DNA from 2 places in the Aminivibrio pyruvatiphilus genome. Region 2 is predicted to be linked to the other one. Evidence: riboswitches for the same ligand, from Rfam matches in the RefSeq annotation. Region 2 holds a riboswitch; the other holds the start of a gene.
The links. A riboswitch is a leader RNA that binds a small molecule or an ion and turns the genes downstream of it on or off. The one in region 2 is predicted to bind S-adenosylmethionine.
Positions count from the first base shown of each region.

Region 1: another riboswitch for S-adenosylmethionine. It lies ahead of metK (methionine adenosyltransferase); the one in region 2 lies ahead of C8D99_RS05985 (MetQ/NlpA family ABC transporter substrate-binding protein).

Region 1 covers NZ_SORI01000023.1:19,466-28,107, forward strand. Annotated here, with positions in the region: gene C8D99_RS13040 (adenosylcobalamin-dependent ribonucleoside-diphosphate reductase) at 1-2,103, shown strand, start outside; gene C8D99_RS13045 (hypothetical protein) at 2,158-2,358, opposite strand; gene C8D99_RS13050 (flagellar protein FlaG) at 2,399-2,767, opposite strand; SAM riboswitch class I at 3,136-3,236, shown strand; gene metK (methionine adenosyltransferase) at 3,310-4,515, shown strand; gene C8D99_RS13060 (ATP-binding protein) at 4,737-5,057, shown strand; gene C8D99_RS13065 (SpoIIE family protein phosphatase) at 5,068-6,126, shown strand; gene C8D99_RS13070 (response regulator) at 6,123-7,373, opposite strand; gene C8D99_RS13075 (outer membrane protein assembly factor BamB family protein) at 7,488-8,540, opposite strand.
Region 2 covers NZ_SORI01000006.1:19,274-27,915, forward strand. Annotated here, with positions in the region: partial or broken gene C8D99_RS15165 (hypothetical protein) at 1-1,227, shown strand, start outside; gene C8D99_RS05975 (methionine ABC transporter permease) at 1,294-1,956, opposite strand; gene C8D99_RS05980 (methionine ABC transporter ATP-binding protein) at 1,925-2,986, opposite strand; gene C8D99_RS05985 (MetQ/NlpA family ABC transporter substrate-binding protein) at 3,000-3,902, opposite strand; SAM riboswitch class I at 4,168-4,270, opposite strand; gene C8D99_RS05990 (C1 family peptidase) at 4,336-5,991, opposite strand; gene C8D99_RS05995 (AI-2E family transporter) at 6,028-7,080, opposite strand; gene C8D99_RS06000 (M20 family metallo-hydrolase) at 7,279-8,469, opposite strand; gene C8D99_RS06005 (dihydrodipicolinate synthase family protein) at 8,474-8,642, opposite strand, start outside.

The sequences.
Region 1 (8,642 bases), on a different contig from region 2:
GACAGCATCGACGGTATCTTTGACGGAGTGAAGGATGCCGCCGTGATCAGCAAATACGGCGGCGGGGTGGGAGGCAATTTCGGCCATCTCCGGGAGCGGGGCAGCGCCATTAACGGCGGCATCGGCGGCCAGGCCAGCGGCCCGGTCTCCTTCATGGAGACCTGGAACACCATGGGGGCGGTGGTCGTCCAGGGAGGGCGTCGCCGGGCAGCCCTCATGGGAATGCTCTTCGACGATCATCCCGATATTTTCGACTTCATCGACGCCAAGGTGGAAGAGGGAAAGCTGCCCTACTTCAACATCTCCGTCTGCGTCTCCGACAAGCTCATGAAGGAGGCGGAAGGGGGAGGTGACTTCAGCCTCGTGTCCCGGAGCGACGGAAAGACGGTCAGGAGGGTGAAGGCGGCGGACCTGTGGAACAAGCTCTGCGAGAGCGCCTGGAAGCGGGGCGACCCAGGCATCTTCTTCATCGACAGGGCGAACGACGACAACCTGCTGAAGCTCGGCGAGACATGGAAAATCGAGTCCACCAACCCCTGCGGCGAGCAGCCGCTGCCCAACTACACAAGCTGCAACCTCGGCTCGGTGAACGTGGAGGCTTTCGTCACAACCTCCCCCGACGGAAGAAAGTCCTTCGATTTCAGCGCCTTCGTGGACCAGGTCTTCCGGTCCATGTATTACCTCGACCTGGTGATCGACGCCTGCTCCTACCCCCTGGAGAGGATCGAGGAAAGGACGAAGAAAATACGCCCCGTGGGGCTCGGCATCATGGGGCTGGCCGATGCGGCCATCCTCCTGGGAATGCGGTACGGTTCCCCGCGGTTCAGTGAATTCTGCAAATGCCTGGGCGACTCCATGGGGAGCGCCGCCCTCTGCGCCGCCGCCGGAATCGTGTCGGATATGGGCAAGGACCCCTTCCCCGAGGCGGGACTCATAGAAGATCTTTTTTCTGAGTTCGCCAGGGAGCAGGGGGAAGAGCTCTTTCCCGAATCGTGGTATGGAAGGCTCGATCGGGAGGGATTCCGTTCCCTGCTGGAGAAGATGCGGTCTTCGGCCACCATCCCCTATACCCTCTCGAACGCCCTGGAGGGTTTTTTTACCGCCCAGGGGCTCGGGAACGAGGGAGCTCGGCTGGAACTGGCGGGAAACGTGCTTCTCGCCTTCACAAAAGGGAAGATCCGGAACAGCCGGAGGCTCTCCGTGGCACCCACGGGCTCCATTTCCATGCTCATCGACACAAGCGCCGGCATCGAGCCGAATTTTGCATGGAGCTGGACCCGGCGGATAGCCCGGGCTGACGGCGAAGGACAGGAAACGAGGGAATTCTGCCACAAGCTCCTCTCTCCGGGCCAGGTGGATGAGCTCCACGAAAAGGGGAAACCTTCCGACCCCGTATTCGTGACGGCCTACGATATCCCTCCTGACGAACACGTGGAGGTGACGGGCATTTTTGCCCGGGTGGTGGACAGCGGCATCAGCAAGACGGTGAACCTTCCCTCCGGCGCCACGGTGGACGAGGTGAAGCAGATCTACCGCAGGTGCTACGCCATGGGAGCCAAGGGCATCACCATCTACCGGGACGGATCCCGGTCGTTCCAGCCCATCGAGACGGCGAAAAAACCCGAGGAACAGGTGCCCCACACGAGCCGTGTGAAGGAACGCCCGGGCCTCGTGGTGTTCGGAAAGACCATCAAGGAGCAGACCCCCTGGGGCAGTATCTACGTGACCCTGAATTTCGACGGAACGGAGCCTTTCGAAGTCTTCGCCACCATCGGAAAGAGCGGTTCCGAACTGAAGGCCATGACGGAGGCCCTTTCGAGGGCCATCTCCATCGGTCTCCGGAGCGGAGGGAAGCTCGAGGATTTCATCGCCACCCTGAAAGGGCTCTCCGGCAAGGAATACTGGCTGTTCGAGTTCGACGACAAGCATGTCGCCCGTTCCATTCCGGACGCCATCGCCGTCCTGCTTGAAAAGCTGATAGGGAAGGACGGCGACGTGCACGGAGCCGACGGCGGCGTCGCCTGCCCTGAGTGCGGGGCCCCCATGGAAATGATCTCCGGCTGCGAATACTGCTTCAGCTGCGGCTATTCACCCTGCAAGTAGGGCGCAAAAAAGGGGGGGCGGGGAGAATTCTCCCCGCCCCCGGTCATATCTGCTTCAGCCTTCCAGATTCAGCTTCGTTCCCAGCCCGAGATCGGCAAGTTCCCTGTTTCTCGTCTCCTCGGCCCGAAGGGTTTCTTCCTCCCGCTCCTCTTCGCGCCTGCCGGAAATTTTCCGTTCATCCCGCACCGGCAGCGGGGCTTCCGTCTCCCTGCTCCGTGGAAAGAGGACCTGGTACTCCTCCCTGGTTATCTTCATCGGACTCTCTCCGCTCCTTTCTCCCTCAGGATCATCCTGTCTAAACGACCATATCGAAGAGGAACCCCAGGATTTCGTTTCTTTTGGCAATGAGCCGTACTATTTCGTCGGAAGGAATTTTCCGGATGATTTTTTCCTCGTCGTTGCTCTCCTTGACGATGACCTGCACAAGGTGGGCATCCTCCTGGATGGTGAACTGAAGGTACCGGCTGTGCATGGCAGCCTTGATCTGGAAATTGTCGAGAACACGCTCCAGGGTCCGGTCGCCCCGGAGGGCGCTCAGGCGGGCCCGGCCGTCGGAGAAGGAACTCTGTTCGGTGTATCTCCGCTCAGGATAGCGCGGGTCGAGATAGGATCTTCCCGGTCTGTCGGTCCCGATAAGCGGCAGGGCAGAAATTTCGGAAACCATGCTTTCCACCTCCGTCATCCCATTCCTGTTGAAAATATACCGTCCTGACATGAATATGTCAAACGATTCCAATTTTCCTAAATCCGCAGGCAGCGGGGAGCGTCACCGGTGCTCGCTTGGGCCGCCGGTGCAGATTGTCGTCCTTGACAACTGCACCTGAAACCGACATCCTTGTCGGTTTCTCGGCCCGGGCGCTGTGCCCGGCGACACTCCCTCTGCCAGGAGAAGCTGCGGATTTAGGATTTTGCTCCGCTCCCGGTGCCGTACTCCGTATGCGGTGATTAGTCTGAAAATTACCTGTTGACAGGAGTAGGAAATAGCGTATAATTCTTCTGTTTGTATTATGTCTCCAACTTTGACAACTGAGACTCTTATCGAGAGAGGTGGAGGGACTGGCCCGATGAAGCCCGGCAACCTGCCTGAAAAGGTATGGTGCCAATACCAGCAGCCGCAGGCTGAGTGATAAGAGAGTGCGTTTGATGACCCTTCAAAGGCCCTCTTGTGAGGGCCTTTTTTTATTTCTAAACAAGGAGGAAAAACAATTGACAAACGAGCGGTACCTTTTCTCTTCCGAGTCGGTGACCGAAGGACACCCCGACAAGGTGGCGGACCAGATTTCCGACGGAGTGCTCGACGCCATCCTGACTGACGACCCCATGGGACGGGTGGCCTGCGAAGTGCTGTGCACCACCGGAATGGTCATGGTGGCGGGAGAGATAACGACGCAGACATACGTGGACATTCCGAAGATTGCCAGGGACATCGTGAAGGATATCGGCTACACCAGGGCGAAATACGGCTTTGACGGAGACACCTGCGCGGTGATCACGGCCATTGACGAGCAGTCCGAGGACATCAGGAGGGGCGTGGACACGGCCCTCGAGATCCGGGAGCATCTTGTGTCCGAGGAAGAGATCGCCAGGATCGGTGCCGGAGACCAGGGAATGATGACCGGGTTTGCCTGCAACGAAACGGAAGAATTTCTCCCCATGCCCATTGCCCTTGCCCACCGCCTCGCCCGCAGGCTGGCGGAGGTGAGAAAGAACGGAACGATCCCCTATCTCCGCCCTGACGGCAAAACCCAGGTGACCCTGGAGTACGTGGACGGCAAGGCTGTCCATGCGGATACCATCGTCGTTTCCGCCCAGCACCATCCGGAGGCGACGAACGAGGAGATCCGGGCGGATATCATCGAGCATGTGATCAGCCCCGTCGTTCCGAAATACCTGACAAACGGCAGAACCAGGATCCTGGTGAATCCCTCCGGGCGGTTCGAAAAGGGAGGCCCCATGGCCGACACGGGACTCACGGGGAGAAAAATCATCGTGGATACCTACGGAAGCTGGGTTGCCCACGGCGGCGGCGCGTTCTCCGGCAAGGACCCTACCAAGGTGGACCGCTCGGGAGCGTACATGGCCCGTTACGTGGCCAAGAACGTGGTTGCCGCAGGGCTGGCCGACCAGTGTCTTGTCCAGGTGGCCTATGCCATCGGCGTGGCCGAGCCTGTTTCCGTCATGGTGGATACCAGGGGAACCGCGAAGGGCATCACCGACGAAGAGATCACGGTTCTGGTAAGGAAACACTTTGATTTCCGCCCCGCTGCCATCATCCGGGATCTCGAACTGAGAAAGCCCCAGTACAGGAGGCTCGCCGCCTACGGACACATGGGCCGGATCGACCTGGACCCTCTTCCCGCATGGGAAAGGACGGACAGGGCAGAGGCTCTCTCCGCAGTAAAAAAGAGCTGACGGAAACGTGACCGCGAGGGGCCCTGAGGGGCCCCTTTTTTTATGAAGAGGATCGTGTGGTATGATTGAAAAATCCGGTAACCCACCCTGGTCCGAAGGGAGCGATGCGGATGGTAGAGGGCGGAAATCTTGTAGAAATCCGCTTCAGTTCTATTGAACAGTTTGCTCCGCACAGAGAGAGGATCCTTTCCATTTTTCAGGGTCTCGGCGAACGGCAGGGAATGCTTTTTTTTGTCGCGCTCAACGAAGCGGTGAACAACGCCCTGATCCATGGGGGCCGGACGGGCCGGGAGGAAGCGGTGGAGCTTTCCGTCCGGGACGAAGGAGGCAGGATCTGCGCCGCCGTCCGGAGCTGCGGCGGCTGTTTTTCTCACGACATGAAGCCGGACACGGGGGTATTTGACGACGGCCTCCGGGAATCCGGAAGGGGAGTGCAGATCATTCTTCACATAGCAGACCATTGCAGCATCGCGGAGTCGGGGCGGCTGGTAAGGCTGTGCATGAACAAGCCCGGCGGCGTGCCGGGAGACCACGGCACATGAGGGGACGGCCATGAAAGAGTGCGGAGGTGTCCCTCTGACCCTGGAGGTTGCCGGTTTCAGGTTTGACGGCATGAACCTCCTCGATATGTTTTATGAAGCTCTCATCGTATGGGAAGCTTCCACAGGAGCCGTCCTGTACACCAATGAAGCGGCGAGGGCCCTGTACGGCTATTCCTGCGGAGAGACTTCCGACCTGGCCATGGACGAGATTTTTCCCGGCTGGGAGGGGGTTCTCCGGAAAGATTCTTTTTCTCTCCTGACGGCGACCCACAGGAAGAAAAACGGTATCTTTTTCCCTGTCCAGTTCACCTGCCGGTCCCTCTCCGGGAATGCCGGGGACGTGATGATGATGGTCGCCTCGGACGTCTCGCCGGAAACCCTTGTCCGCGACAGCGTTTCACTCGCGGCGTCGATCCAGAGGGGGTTTCTGCCGGGAGACCTGGAGGGGGACGAGCGGATCGAGGTCAGGGGTATCTACCGCCCCATGCATCTCATCAGCGGCGATATGTTCGGCTACCACTGGGACGAACGGCATGGAATCCTCAGCGGCTATCTCTTTGACGTCATGGGACACGGCGTTCCGGCCGCCCTCCAGACATCGGCCATCATGGTTCTCTTCCGACAGGCCTTCGAGGATGACGCCCGGGCCGGCACCTCGCTCGAAGAAAAACTGGCCTGGGTGAACTCCGTGGCGGAAAGCAGGATTCTCGCCGATTCTTTTGCGGCGGCTGTCTGCTTCCGGCTGAACCTTCCGGAAAAAAGGCTGGATTACTGCGCCGCAGGAATCAACGGTTTTCTGTACGGCAACGGCAGCGGACTGAAAAAAATCGCCTCTCCGGGCTCGCTGCTTGGGCTTCCGGGGACTGCCGTTTTCGGTTCCGGCAGTCTCCCTGTGGAAACGGGCGAGTACTTTCTTTTCCTGAGCGACGGTTTTCTTGACCACCAGGGCGAAGAGGAAAACAGCCCCCTTTCCTTTCCCGAGGCCTACGACCGCCTGTTCCAGGCGGGCTATACGGGGGCGGCCAGGGACGACCAGTCAGCCCTGTGCGTGCTGGTCCGCAAAGCCTAGGCCAGGTTTCTCGAGATAACGGTGCGGAGCTCTTCCGCCTCCACCGGCTTGGCGATATAGTCGTCCATTCCGGCGTCGAGGCACATTCTGCGGTCTCCCTCCATGGCGTAGGCCGTCATGGCGATGATGACGGACCGCCGGTCCCGGCCGGTCTCTTTCTTCCTGACCAGCCTGGTGCATTCGAGTCCGTCCATTTCAGGCATCTGCACATCCATGAAGACAAGGTCGAAGTGCTGCTCCTCCATGAGCTGCAGAGCCTCGGACCCGCTTTCAGCCAGGGATACCCTCCAGCCGGGACCGCCCATTTTCCTGAGAATGGTCCTGGCGAGGCTCCTGTTGAACCTGTTGTCATCCACCACAAGTATGGAAATCTCCGCAGGGAGAGGGGCCGCCGCCGCGGGAATTTCCTTGCCGGATTTTTCTTCCTTCCCCGGAAGGGCCTCTCCGGAGGGTATCTTTCCCAGGGAGGCCCGGAAATGAATGATCCTGTCGCCTGAACCCGAAAACTCTGTCCAGAGTTTCCCGCCCATGGCTTCCGCGATCCCCCGGGCGATAAGAAGCCCCATGCCCGCACCCTGGAAGGAAGCGGAAAAATCCTTCCGTTCCATGTTCGAGTAGTCCGTATCCCGCCTTTTCTCCGCCCCCGTCCCGCCGTCGGGATGGCCCGCCGTGACGTGAAGGTTCGCCGATGATTCGGTTTCTTCCTCCAGGAAGACCCGAACCCTGATCGTCCCTTTGGGAGTAAAGGCTATGGCGTTGGTCACCATGTTTCTGAGGATCTGGCTCATCCGTGCGCTGTCCCCCCGGAGGTACTCCGGGACGGCGGGGTCCACCTGCAGCTCCAGGGAAAGCCGCCGTTCCTGGATCGAAACGGCAAGAGGACGGATTGTCCTGGAACAGTTCGATCTGACGGGAAAGGGTTCGCTCTGCAGGGTGAGGCGCCCCGTCTCGATGAGGGAGAGGTCCAGGAGCTCTTCCACCAGACGGTGCAGGTCCCTCGCCGAAGTGGAGAGCATTTCGACGAATTTTTTTTGCTCCAGGTCCAGCCTGGTCCCCTGGAACAGGTTGGCCACTCCGATGATGGAGTTGAGGGGGGTGCGTATTTCATGGCTGAGGTTGGCTATGAAGGCGCTCTTGTTCCTGCTGCTGTCCTCGGCCCTGCGGAGGGCCTCTTCGAGTTCAGGGATACGCCGCTGTGGTTCGTCCGGCGCGGATCCGCCTTGTGTCTGTCCTGAAAATGGAGCCATGTCCCGACCTCCCTTCTGCAGTCTCCCGTAGCTGTCCGAATTATAGGGGCTCCGGCGGAGAAAAACAAAGGGGGAGAGGGTGTTCCCTCTCCCCCGGTTCTCAGAAAGGAGTTCTTATTCGAAGGCGTAGACTTTTCCGTCGAAGCTGCCGAAGTAGAGCACTCCGTTAACAAAGAGAGGATCCGACATGATCTCCCGGCCGGATTCGAATTTCCATGCCTCCCTGCCGGTCGCCGCGTCCAGGGCGAAGAGGGTGCCGCCGTCGCTGCCGAAAAACACCATGCCCTCGTGATAGGCAGGATTGGAGTGAATGCCCCCCGGTACGGGAAACTCCCAAAGAAGTTTCCCGGAGGCGCCTTCCAGAGCCACAAGCTTTCCGTTCACGGTTCCGAAGAAAATTCTGCCCTCCGCCACCAGGGGCCTGGTGGTGATGGATTCTCCGGTGCTGAACTTCCACTGTGGGATGACCCCCTGTATCCTGACTGCCTGCAGAGTTCCGTCCCAGCTTCCGAAGAAGACCATTCCGTCCGCTGCCGTGGGGGTGGTGATGGGGCCGCCGCTGCCGCCGCCCCATGCCTTTTTTCCGGTCCCGGCATCAAGGGCGTGGAAGAGTCCTTCGTAGGCTCCGACGAAAAGGAGATTGCCGCTGAGAACGGGGGACGATCGAAGCTCACGCCCCGTGTCGAATGTCCAGACCAGGTTTCCCGACGCCCCGTCGAGAGCGTAGACCTTGCCGTCGGCGCTGTTGAAGTAGACCCGGCCGTTTCCCGCAGCAGGGGATGACCAGATGGCGCCGGGGGTGTACTTTTCCGGGGGGCTGAAATGCCAGACCTCCCGGCCCGTTGTCGCATCGACCGCGAAGAGGGTGCCGTCGGCTCCTCCCGTAAAAAGGGTCGGGCCGAGGAGGGCTGGGGCTCCGTTGATGGTGGCGCCTGCGGTGAAGGTCCACCGGAGCTCTCCCGTGGTCCCGTCGAGAGCGAGAAGGCGTCCTTCGCTGTCGCCGATGACGATGTTGCCGTTCACTGCGACGGGAGATCCTGTGACGCTGTTCTGGGCGTCGTAACTCCACTTCTGAACGCCCCGCCAGGCCGAAGCTTCGTCCGCGGCAGGCAGGGCTATCAAAGCGACCGCAATGAGCAACAGAGGGATTATGCGATACGACTTCATTTCCATACACCTCTTTTCACTGTTTGTCTCTGTTTTACAACCCGCCTCATTATACCACTCCGGGGTGTTCCCGATAAACGGAAGCTCCCTGCGATTGTAAGG
Region 2 (8,642 bases):
GACTCCGCCGTCTACAGGGCTCCCTACGACAAGGACAATCCTGACAGAGTGGGCACCGACGGCGGCAACACCCACGAATACTCCCTGGTGCCCGGCACCTATGACGTTCTCGTCAGGGACCACAACACAAAAGTCGAGCAGTGGATAAAGGATGTGGTCATCGAAGGCGGGAAGACCGTACGGAAGGAAGTCTCCTTCGCCCAGGGCAAGCTGATCCTCTCGGGCCTCGATTCCAACAGCAAGCCGGTCTACACAGACTCCTACGTCTACAGGGCTCCCTATGACAGGGACAACCCCGACGAAGCGGGGCGGGACGGCGGCAACAGCCACGAGTACTCCCTGGTACCCGGAACCTACGATGTCCTCGTCAGGGACCATAACACAAAAGTCGAGCAGTGGATCAAGGACGTGGTCATCGAAGGCGGGAAGACAGTCCGGAAGGAAGTCTCCTTCGCCCAGGGCAAGCTGATTCTCTCGGGCCTCGACTCCACCGGCAAGCCACTGTACACCGACTCCTACGTCTACAGGGCCCCCTATGACAGGGACAACCCCGACGAAGCGGGGCGGGACGGCGGCAACACCCACGAGTACTTCCTGGTCCCCGGAACCTACGATGTCCTCGTGGTCGACCATAACACCAGGATCGAACAGTGGGTAAAGGATGTGGTCATCGAGGGCGGAAAGACCGTCCGGAAGGAAGTGTCCTTTTCCCAGGGGACCGCCCGGCTGACGGCGAAGGGTTTTGAAGGAAAACCGGCCTATTTCTATGCCGAAGTCTTCACGTCCCCGGCGGAAGAAGGCGACGAGCCCGTTTTCTCCGACAGCGGGGATGGTGAGATTTCCTTTTCCATTGTCCCGGGAACCTACGACGTGAGGGCCAGGACCGAGGAGCCAAAGGCCGAATTGTGGAAAAAGGGTCTGGAGGTAAAAGCCGGAGCGAAAGCAGCCGCCTCCTTTGCCTTCTCAGCCGCAAGGGTCAGGATCGTGCCTCCCAAAAAGGGCAAGGACAGGATCTATATCTTCGTGGACGCATTCCCCCACCCGGCTGGAGAGAACGACGAGGCGACGGTCTCCGAAGCAGGGGCTGACCAGCATGTCCAGTTTTTCCTCGTTCCCGGCACCTACGATTTCAGGATCCGGGACGAAGAGGACAGGGAGACCTGGATGAGGGGGATCGAACTGGCTGAGAACGACAAATTCTCCAGGGAAGTGAAGTTCGAGGACTGATTTCCGAAGAGAACACGGGGGGCGCCTGTCTGGCGCCCCCCTTTTCTTTGACCGGAAACCTTTCCGTCAGGATTTCCCGTCCTTCCTGGCCAGCCGGGCGAGGAGGTCGCCCCCGGCCTGACACAGCTGCACCAGCAGAATGAGCACTGCCACGGTGGCGAACATGACGTCCAGGCGGAAGCGCTGGTAGCCGTACCTGATGGCCAGATCCCCGAGACCGCCGCCGCCCACGGCCCCGGCCATGGCCGAGAAGCCGATGAGACTCACCACCGAGAGGGTGAGGCCGGAGAGAATGGCCGGGAAAGCCTCGGGAAGGAGCACCTTCCGGATGACCTGCCATGACGTGGCGCCCATGGCCTGGGCCGCCTCCACCACCCCCCGGTCCACTTCCCTCAGGGCTCCCTCCACTACCCGACCGACAAAGGGTGCGGCGGCGATGGAGAGAGGAACGATGGCCGCGCCGGTGCCGATGGACGTTCCCGCGATCAGCCGCGTCACCGGGATCAGCAGCACCATGAGAATGATGAAGGGTGTCGACCTGGCGGCGTTGACCACCGCCGACAGCAGGCCGTTCAGCACCCGCCTCTCCAAGAGCCCTCCCCTGGACGTCACGTGAAGGATCACTCCCAGAGGAACTCCGGAAGCAAACGCTATGGCCGACGATGCCCCCACCATGAACAGGGTCTCCCCGAGAGCCTTAAACAGCAACGCTGATACCTGATCCCACATGGCCGATCACCTCCACTTTCAGATCAAGCGCCCGGAGATAGCCCAGCGCGCTGCTTTTGGCCCCTTCGTCCCCTGAAAGCCGGATCACCAGGGTGCCGCAGGGCACGTTCCGTATATGGCCGATCCTGGCTCCGAGGATGTTCACGTCCACGTCGAAGCGGCGGATCATCCCCGAGATTACGGGATCGGCGGCGATATCGCCGAAGAACTGAAGCTGCAGGACAGGGTCTCCCGTCCCCCGGACCCCCGGAGTGAAATCGAGCCCGGCGAAAGTCTCCGGCAATTCCACTCCCACCACGTCACGGAGCATGTCCAGGGTGGGCTCCCCGCGGGGGTCGGTGAAAATATCCAGCACGGTCCCCCGCTCGACGATACGCCCCTTGTCGATCACCGCCACGTCGGTGCAGATCTCCCGGATGACATTCATCTCGTGGGTGATCAGGACGATGGTGAGCCCGAGCCTGGTGTTGATGTCCCTAAGAAGGGACAGGATCGACCGGGTGGTGAGGGGATCCAGGGCGGACGTGGCCTCGTCGGAAAGAAGCACGTCCGGCCTGTTGGCCAGCGCCCTGGCGATTCCCACCCTCTGCTTCTGCCCGCCGGAGAGCTGGGAGGGATACCGCTCCCGCTTGTCGGCAAGGCCCACGAGATCGAGCAGCTCGTCAACCCTCGCCGCAATATCCTCCCTGCGCCATCCCGCCAGTTCGAGGGGAAAGGCCACGTTCCCGAAGACCGTGCGGCCCGACAGGAGGTTGAAGTTCTGAAAGATCATGCCGATCTTTTTCCGGGCCTGCCGGAGCTCCCCTTCGCCGAGGTCAGTGAGTTCCACCCCGCTCACTGACACGGAACCGGAGTCGGGACGCTCAAGGAGGTTCACGCACCGGACGAGGGTGCTCTTTCCGGCGCCGCTCCGGCCGATGATCCCGAAGATGGAGCTGTCGGGGATTTCAAGGTCAATATTGCTCAAAGCCTTCAACCGCTTTTCCCCGCTGCCGTAGGTTTTTGTCACGCCCTTCAGGAGAATGCCCATGTCCGGTCCTCCCCTACCAGGCGGGAATGAAGCCGCCCTTGTACCGCTCCAGCATGAACTTCGCAGTCTCCTCCGTCTGGTAGGCCTCCACGAGCTTTTTCACCAGGGGATTGTCCCTGTCCTCTTCCCGGACGGCGATCACGTTGGCGAAGGGGGAGATTTCGGCATCCTCGAGCAGAATCGCGTCCTTCAGGGGGGACAGGCCTGCCTCCACCGCGTAGTTCACGTTCACGGCGCCGATGTCCACGTCGTCCAGAACCCTGGGAAGCTGGGGAGCCTCGATCTCGATAAACCTGAGATTCTTCGGGTTTTCCACAATGTCAAGCACCGAGGCGGTATATCCCGTTCCTTCCCGAAGCTTTATAAACCCTTTCTGTTCCAGCAGTGCCAGGGCTCTGCCCACGTTTGCGGGATCATTGGGAACGGAGACCTTTGAACCTTCCTTCAGGTCGTCGATGTTCCCTATCTTTTTCGAGTAGAACCCCATGGGGCAGACCACGGTCTTGGCCACGGAGACGAGCCTGTATCCCCGGTCCCTGTTCTGGGTGTCGAGAAAGAGCTGGTGCTGGTAGGAGTTCGCGTCGAGATCCCCCTGGTCGAGGGCGGCATTGGGAGTGATGTAGTCGCTGAAGGGAAACACCCTGAGCTCCACGCCTTCGGTCTTCAGCCTCTCAGCCAGGGATTCCAGTATTTCGGCATGGGGCCCCGACGTCGCTCCGACCTTCAGGGGAGCGAGGGCGGCTTCCGACCCCGCGGCTGCGAAAACGGCTATGGCTGCTGCTGCGCAAATTGCTGCTATTCTTTTCATTCTCTTTCCTTCCTTTCGTCCTGAACTGATGCCTTCCGGACTCTTCCGTCCGGCCCAATTGTCCCCGTCCGCTTCTCTCATGTCGCTCATGCCGTCGTCATCGGCCACTGCATCCCCTCCCTTCCAAATAAAAAAACGGGACCCCCTCGAGCTGCGGGGATCCCGTTCCGGCAAAATCAGCGCACGATGTCAGCCGCCGACCCTCCCCGGAGGAGATCCGCCGTTGCCGCACATCATCATGGTGAACAGAGCGCAGAATCCGTTTCTGATGGAACCGGTCATGGGGATCCTCCTTTCCGTCGGGCCGGGCCCGGCAAAAATAAAAATGCCTCTTCCGGAATGAAGGAAGAGGCGTCGCTGGTTCATTCAGCCTCGATCATCTTCCAGGAAAACCTGCAGGAATTGGCACCGTTCAGCATTTCGCTGAGGTTGCCGCGGCTTCGCAGGGCCTGTCCCTCCGCCGCTCCGGATGAATCGATTCGGTATTAAGGTATGGCGGAGATTATAGGGTACCTCCGCCGGATCTGTCAACAGGCCGATTTCAAAAAACGGACGTTTTTTGCTTCCGCCCTCGCCGGAGAAGCATCAGCCCGAAGGGAACCAGCAGCAGGACCGCCGAAAGGGACGGAGCGCCGGTGGTGCATCCTCCCGATTCTTCCCCGGCTCCCAGCGCCTTGAGGCAGAAGTTTCCGCCCGGCACAACCCCGGTGAGGTCGGTCCAGGTCACGCCGTCGGCGCTGTAGAAGCTCTGCCCCGGAGCGGCGGAGGCTCCGTCGGAGTACCCCGCCACCGGAACTTCCACGGGGAGAGGGAACTCATAGGCCGGGGCGGTCACCTTCACTTCCGCGGAAAATCGTGTTCCCCGGGGGAGGTAGACCGGGGTTCCAAGGACGACGGTATGGTACCCCGGTTTTTCCAGCACACCCCGCTGCCCCCGAAGGGGCACGGACTCTCTATCCGCAGGAGTGGCTCCGGAGAGGATCGCCACAGTGATTTCATATTCCGTTCCGTAGTCGGGCACGTAAAAGGAAACCGCCTTCAGAGCCTGGTTCTCTTCCGCCGTGAAGATGTTGGCCATCCATGCAGGAGAGCCTGCCGCGGGCGTTTCGAGGGGAGAGACGGACCGGACCCATCCCAGGGGGTCGTACTGATGGATGATTCCGTATTCCCCCGCGGGCGAGGAGAGATAGACAATGCCGCTGTCGAGGCTCGTGTCCTCGTAGGACATGTAGAAATACCCATCCTCCCCGAAAGAGGTTCCCCAGCTGTTCCGGACAATCCACGCCCCGTCGCCTGACGGCTGGGCCGCAAATCGCTCCTTCGGGAAATAATCATCCCACCCGACGATGTTCACCGCATGGTTCGCACCCCGGGGACCGCTGTAGAAAAAGGCGCCGGTATCTTCGTTCCAGGTGTCTTCGTCGAAGTCGGCCATCATGCCGATGGACACCGCCCCCCGGGTCATAAGGGCGTGCTTGACCTCCTCAGCGGCGAGATGGGGGTAGCCATCCCTCCAGATTTCCACGGCCGGATAGGGCATATACAGAGCACTTGTGAGAAGTTTCTGCCGCGGGAGCCGGGGCTTTTCCGCCGGCAGTGGCCCGCCGTAGGGAAGATCCGTCTCGTTCACCGGACCGGTGCCTCTTGAGAGGACGGCCACGGCTTTCCAGTCGTCCCCTCCCTGGTCGAAGAGGGCGACTTCTTCGTCAAGGGTGAACGGAGGAAATCCTTCCGGGTTTTCTCTGTAAGCCCAGTACGCAAGGTGCCATTCGGAGAAATCCCGGGGTTCTCCGGGAAGAAGGGATGATTCCAGGGCCGCCAGGGCGGCGAAGGTCCAGCAGGTGCCGTAGGGATCCTGGTCCCGTACGGGAGACAGCTTTCCCTGTTCTCTGAGGTCGAACCTGGCGGGGAAGGGCGCGTCTTCCCTGAAGGTCCGGGCCGCGAGATGCCGGACAGTCTCTCCCCGGGCCCGGAGGTGGTCCAGATTCAGCGGTGACGGCCGTTTTCCCGCGGGACGCCTTTCCCCAGCGAAAAAAACGCTCCCCCGAAGCTCCGCTCCGCCGCCGCGGGGAAGAGCCCGGTCACGGAGAAAGGCGGGGTTAAGAGGGGCAAGGGACGGCCCTGCCGCAGGGGACGGCAGAGCGGCAGCGATGAACAGAAAAAGAGCGGCTGCCGCAAAAACGGCAGTTTTTTTCATGGGGGACACTTCCTTTCGCTGATGTTTTTCCGGGGCTCAGGCCCTCTCCTCGAACTCCTTCTGGTAGACCTTGCCGGACCCCATCATGACGCTGATGAAGTTCAGGGAGGGGATGTTCTCGCAGATGATCTTGATGATGGCGGCGATGATGGTGGAAATAAGGGCGCCCACCACGCCCCAGATGAGACTCCAGAAAAGCAGGGAAATGAGCACCACCACCGGGCTGAGATTCAGCCGGTCCCCCATGACTTTGGGGGTGATGAAGTTGCCGATAGTCACCTGGATGGTCAGGAGGACAAGAGAGGTGATGACCGCCGGCATGTAGCTAGGGTAAAACTGCACCAGAGCCACCAGGATCGGAGGGATGGAGGCCACGATGGACCCCACCGTGGGAATGAAATTCAGGATGAAGGCCAGCACGCCCCAGGTCACCGCAAAGTCCACCTGGAGGTATTCCAGGGCGAACCACACCAGGAAGCCCGTCACCGCACTGATGAGGGCCAGGGCGCTCAGGTACCGTCCGATCTGGAAGGAGATGGTGCCGAGGATGCGCTTCACCTTTTCCGCGTTGCTGGGAGAAAAGGCCTTCTGAAGCTTGTAGTCGAAATAGGGGGCGCCGAGGAGGAGAAACACGAGGAACACGATCACCATGACGAGCTTGGAAACGATGGTGACAAAGGACCCGGACAGCTCGATGAGATATCCCCGGGCGGTAACGCCCCAGTCGATGGACAGCCAGAAGTCGGGAGGAAGTTCGAGGTTGATCGTGAGGGTCTTCCCTATGTCAAGGAGACGGGCGTAGTATTTCGGGAACGCCTCGGTGAAGGTGAGAATCCTGGCGTTGAGAAAGAGAGCTCCGAGGAAGCAGACGCCGAAGAAAAGCGCAAGGACGGCGACGACGTTGAGAAAGTTCGGGATCTTGAGTCTCGACAGGAAGCGAACGACCGGGCCGAAGAGATAGGAGAGGAGCCATGCGATGATCAGCGGGATGAACACCGCCTGGGCGAAGTTTAGGACCAGCCCCGTGGCCACAATGGAGATGATGCCTATGAGACCGATGATAACCTGGAAGTTCCCCACAGTATCCACTCCCTTGATGAAAAGCCTTTTTCCGTATCCTATTTTACAGGATGAAAGGCATTTGGGAAGAAGGTTTTTTTCCGTTTCTTCGGAAAAATTGCACTTGTACGGGATAAAACAGGGTGACCCGGTCATCCAGAGACACAAGGGAAAGAGGAAGTGCCCGGCGGGCACTTCCTCTTTCCCTTGTCATTTTCCCGGCCGTTCCTACAGTCTCCGGTCGGCTTCTAGGACGGCCCGGGCAAGAATGTCAGCCCCCCGGGCAAGATCTTCCGGAGCCGTATACTCCTCTTTTGAGTGGCTGATACCGCCCGCGCTCGGCACGAAGATCATTCCCGCCCTCGTGATCCTGGCCATGGGGTTCGCGTCGTGGGATGCGCCGCTCGGCATACGGACCGAGGAGACTTTCGCCTCCTCACAGGCTGTTTCCACTGCCGTCTGGAGAAGGGGATCGAGCTCCACCGCCCCTTTCCTGACCACGGGCTCCATGAAAATGGAAACGTTCTTTCTTTTTTCGAGGAAGGAGCGGAATTTCGCCGCGATCTCGTCCATGACCGAATCCTTCAGGGAACGGATTTCGAGAAGAAAATCAGCTCTCCCCGGAACAATGGCCACAGCTCCGGGGTGGAGAGAGAAGACTCCCACGTTGCAGACGAAGTCATCCCTCGTATCCGTCCAGGCGAACCACTCGGAGAGCAGTTCCGCGGCCTCTCTCATGGCGTCCCTGCGCTCTTTCATGGGCGTGGTGCCCGCGTGGTTGGCCTCGCCTTCAAGGCGCACGGCGTACCTGCTGATGCCCACGATGCCCGTGGGAATGCCGACGGAGATGTTCCTCCGCTCGAGGTAGGGCCCCTGCTCGATGTGGAGCTCGAAGTAGCATGCGATCCGGCCGGGACCGGCCTTTGCGGAACGGACCCCTTCCGGCGTCAGCCCCACCCTGGCCAGCTTTTCGGCCGGCATGGGCTCCTCAAGCAGCCCCGCGAAGGCCCTGCTCCCGAAGGTGCCCCCCATCTCGCCGCCCTCTTCGCCAGTGAACCCGGCGACCACAAGGGGGTGCCGCAGGGGGAGGCTCTTTTCCCGGATGGTCCGGGCTGCCTCCAGGGCCGCCATCACGCCCAGGGGGCCGTCATACTTTCCTCCCCCGGGCACGGCATCCAGGTGGGAACCTGCATATATGGCAGGCAGGGAGGGATCGCTCCCATCCAGTGTTCCGAAAATGTTCCCGACCCCGTCAACAGTCACGGCGAGGCCGGCATCCTTCATCCGGTCCTCCACGAACTTCCTGGCTATCCCATAGGAAGGGGAAAAGGCGGGGCGATCCATGCCTTCCCCGTCCACCCAGCCTATCCGGCCGAGGTCTTCCAGATCCGCGAGAAAACGGTCCGGGGAGATGATCATGGGACTAGACCGTGGGGATCCCCAGCTCCTTGAGGATCCTTGCGATTTCTTTCCTCGTCTCCTCTCCGGCGGGAAGGATGGGCAGGCGGGGCAGTCCGCCCTTGAAGCCGACCATGTCCATGGCGGCCTTCATGCCGCCGATGCCGAAGCGGCTGGTGACAGCGGCGTTGAGG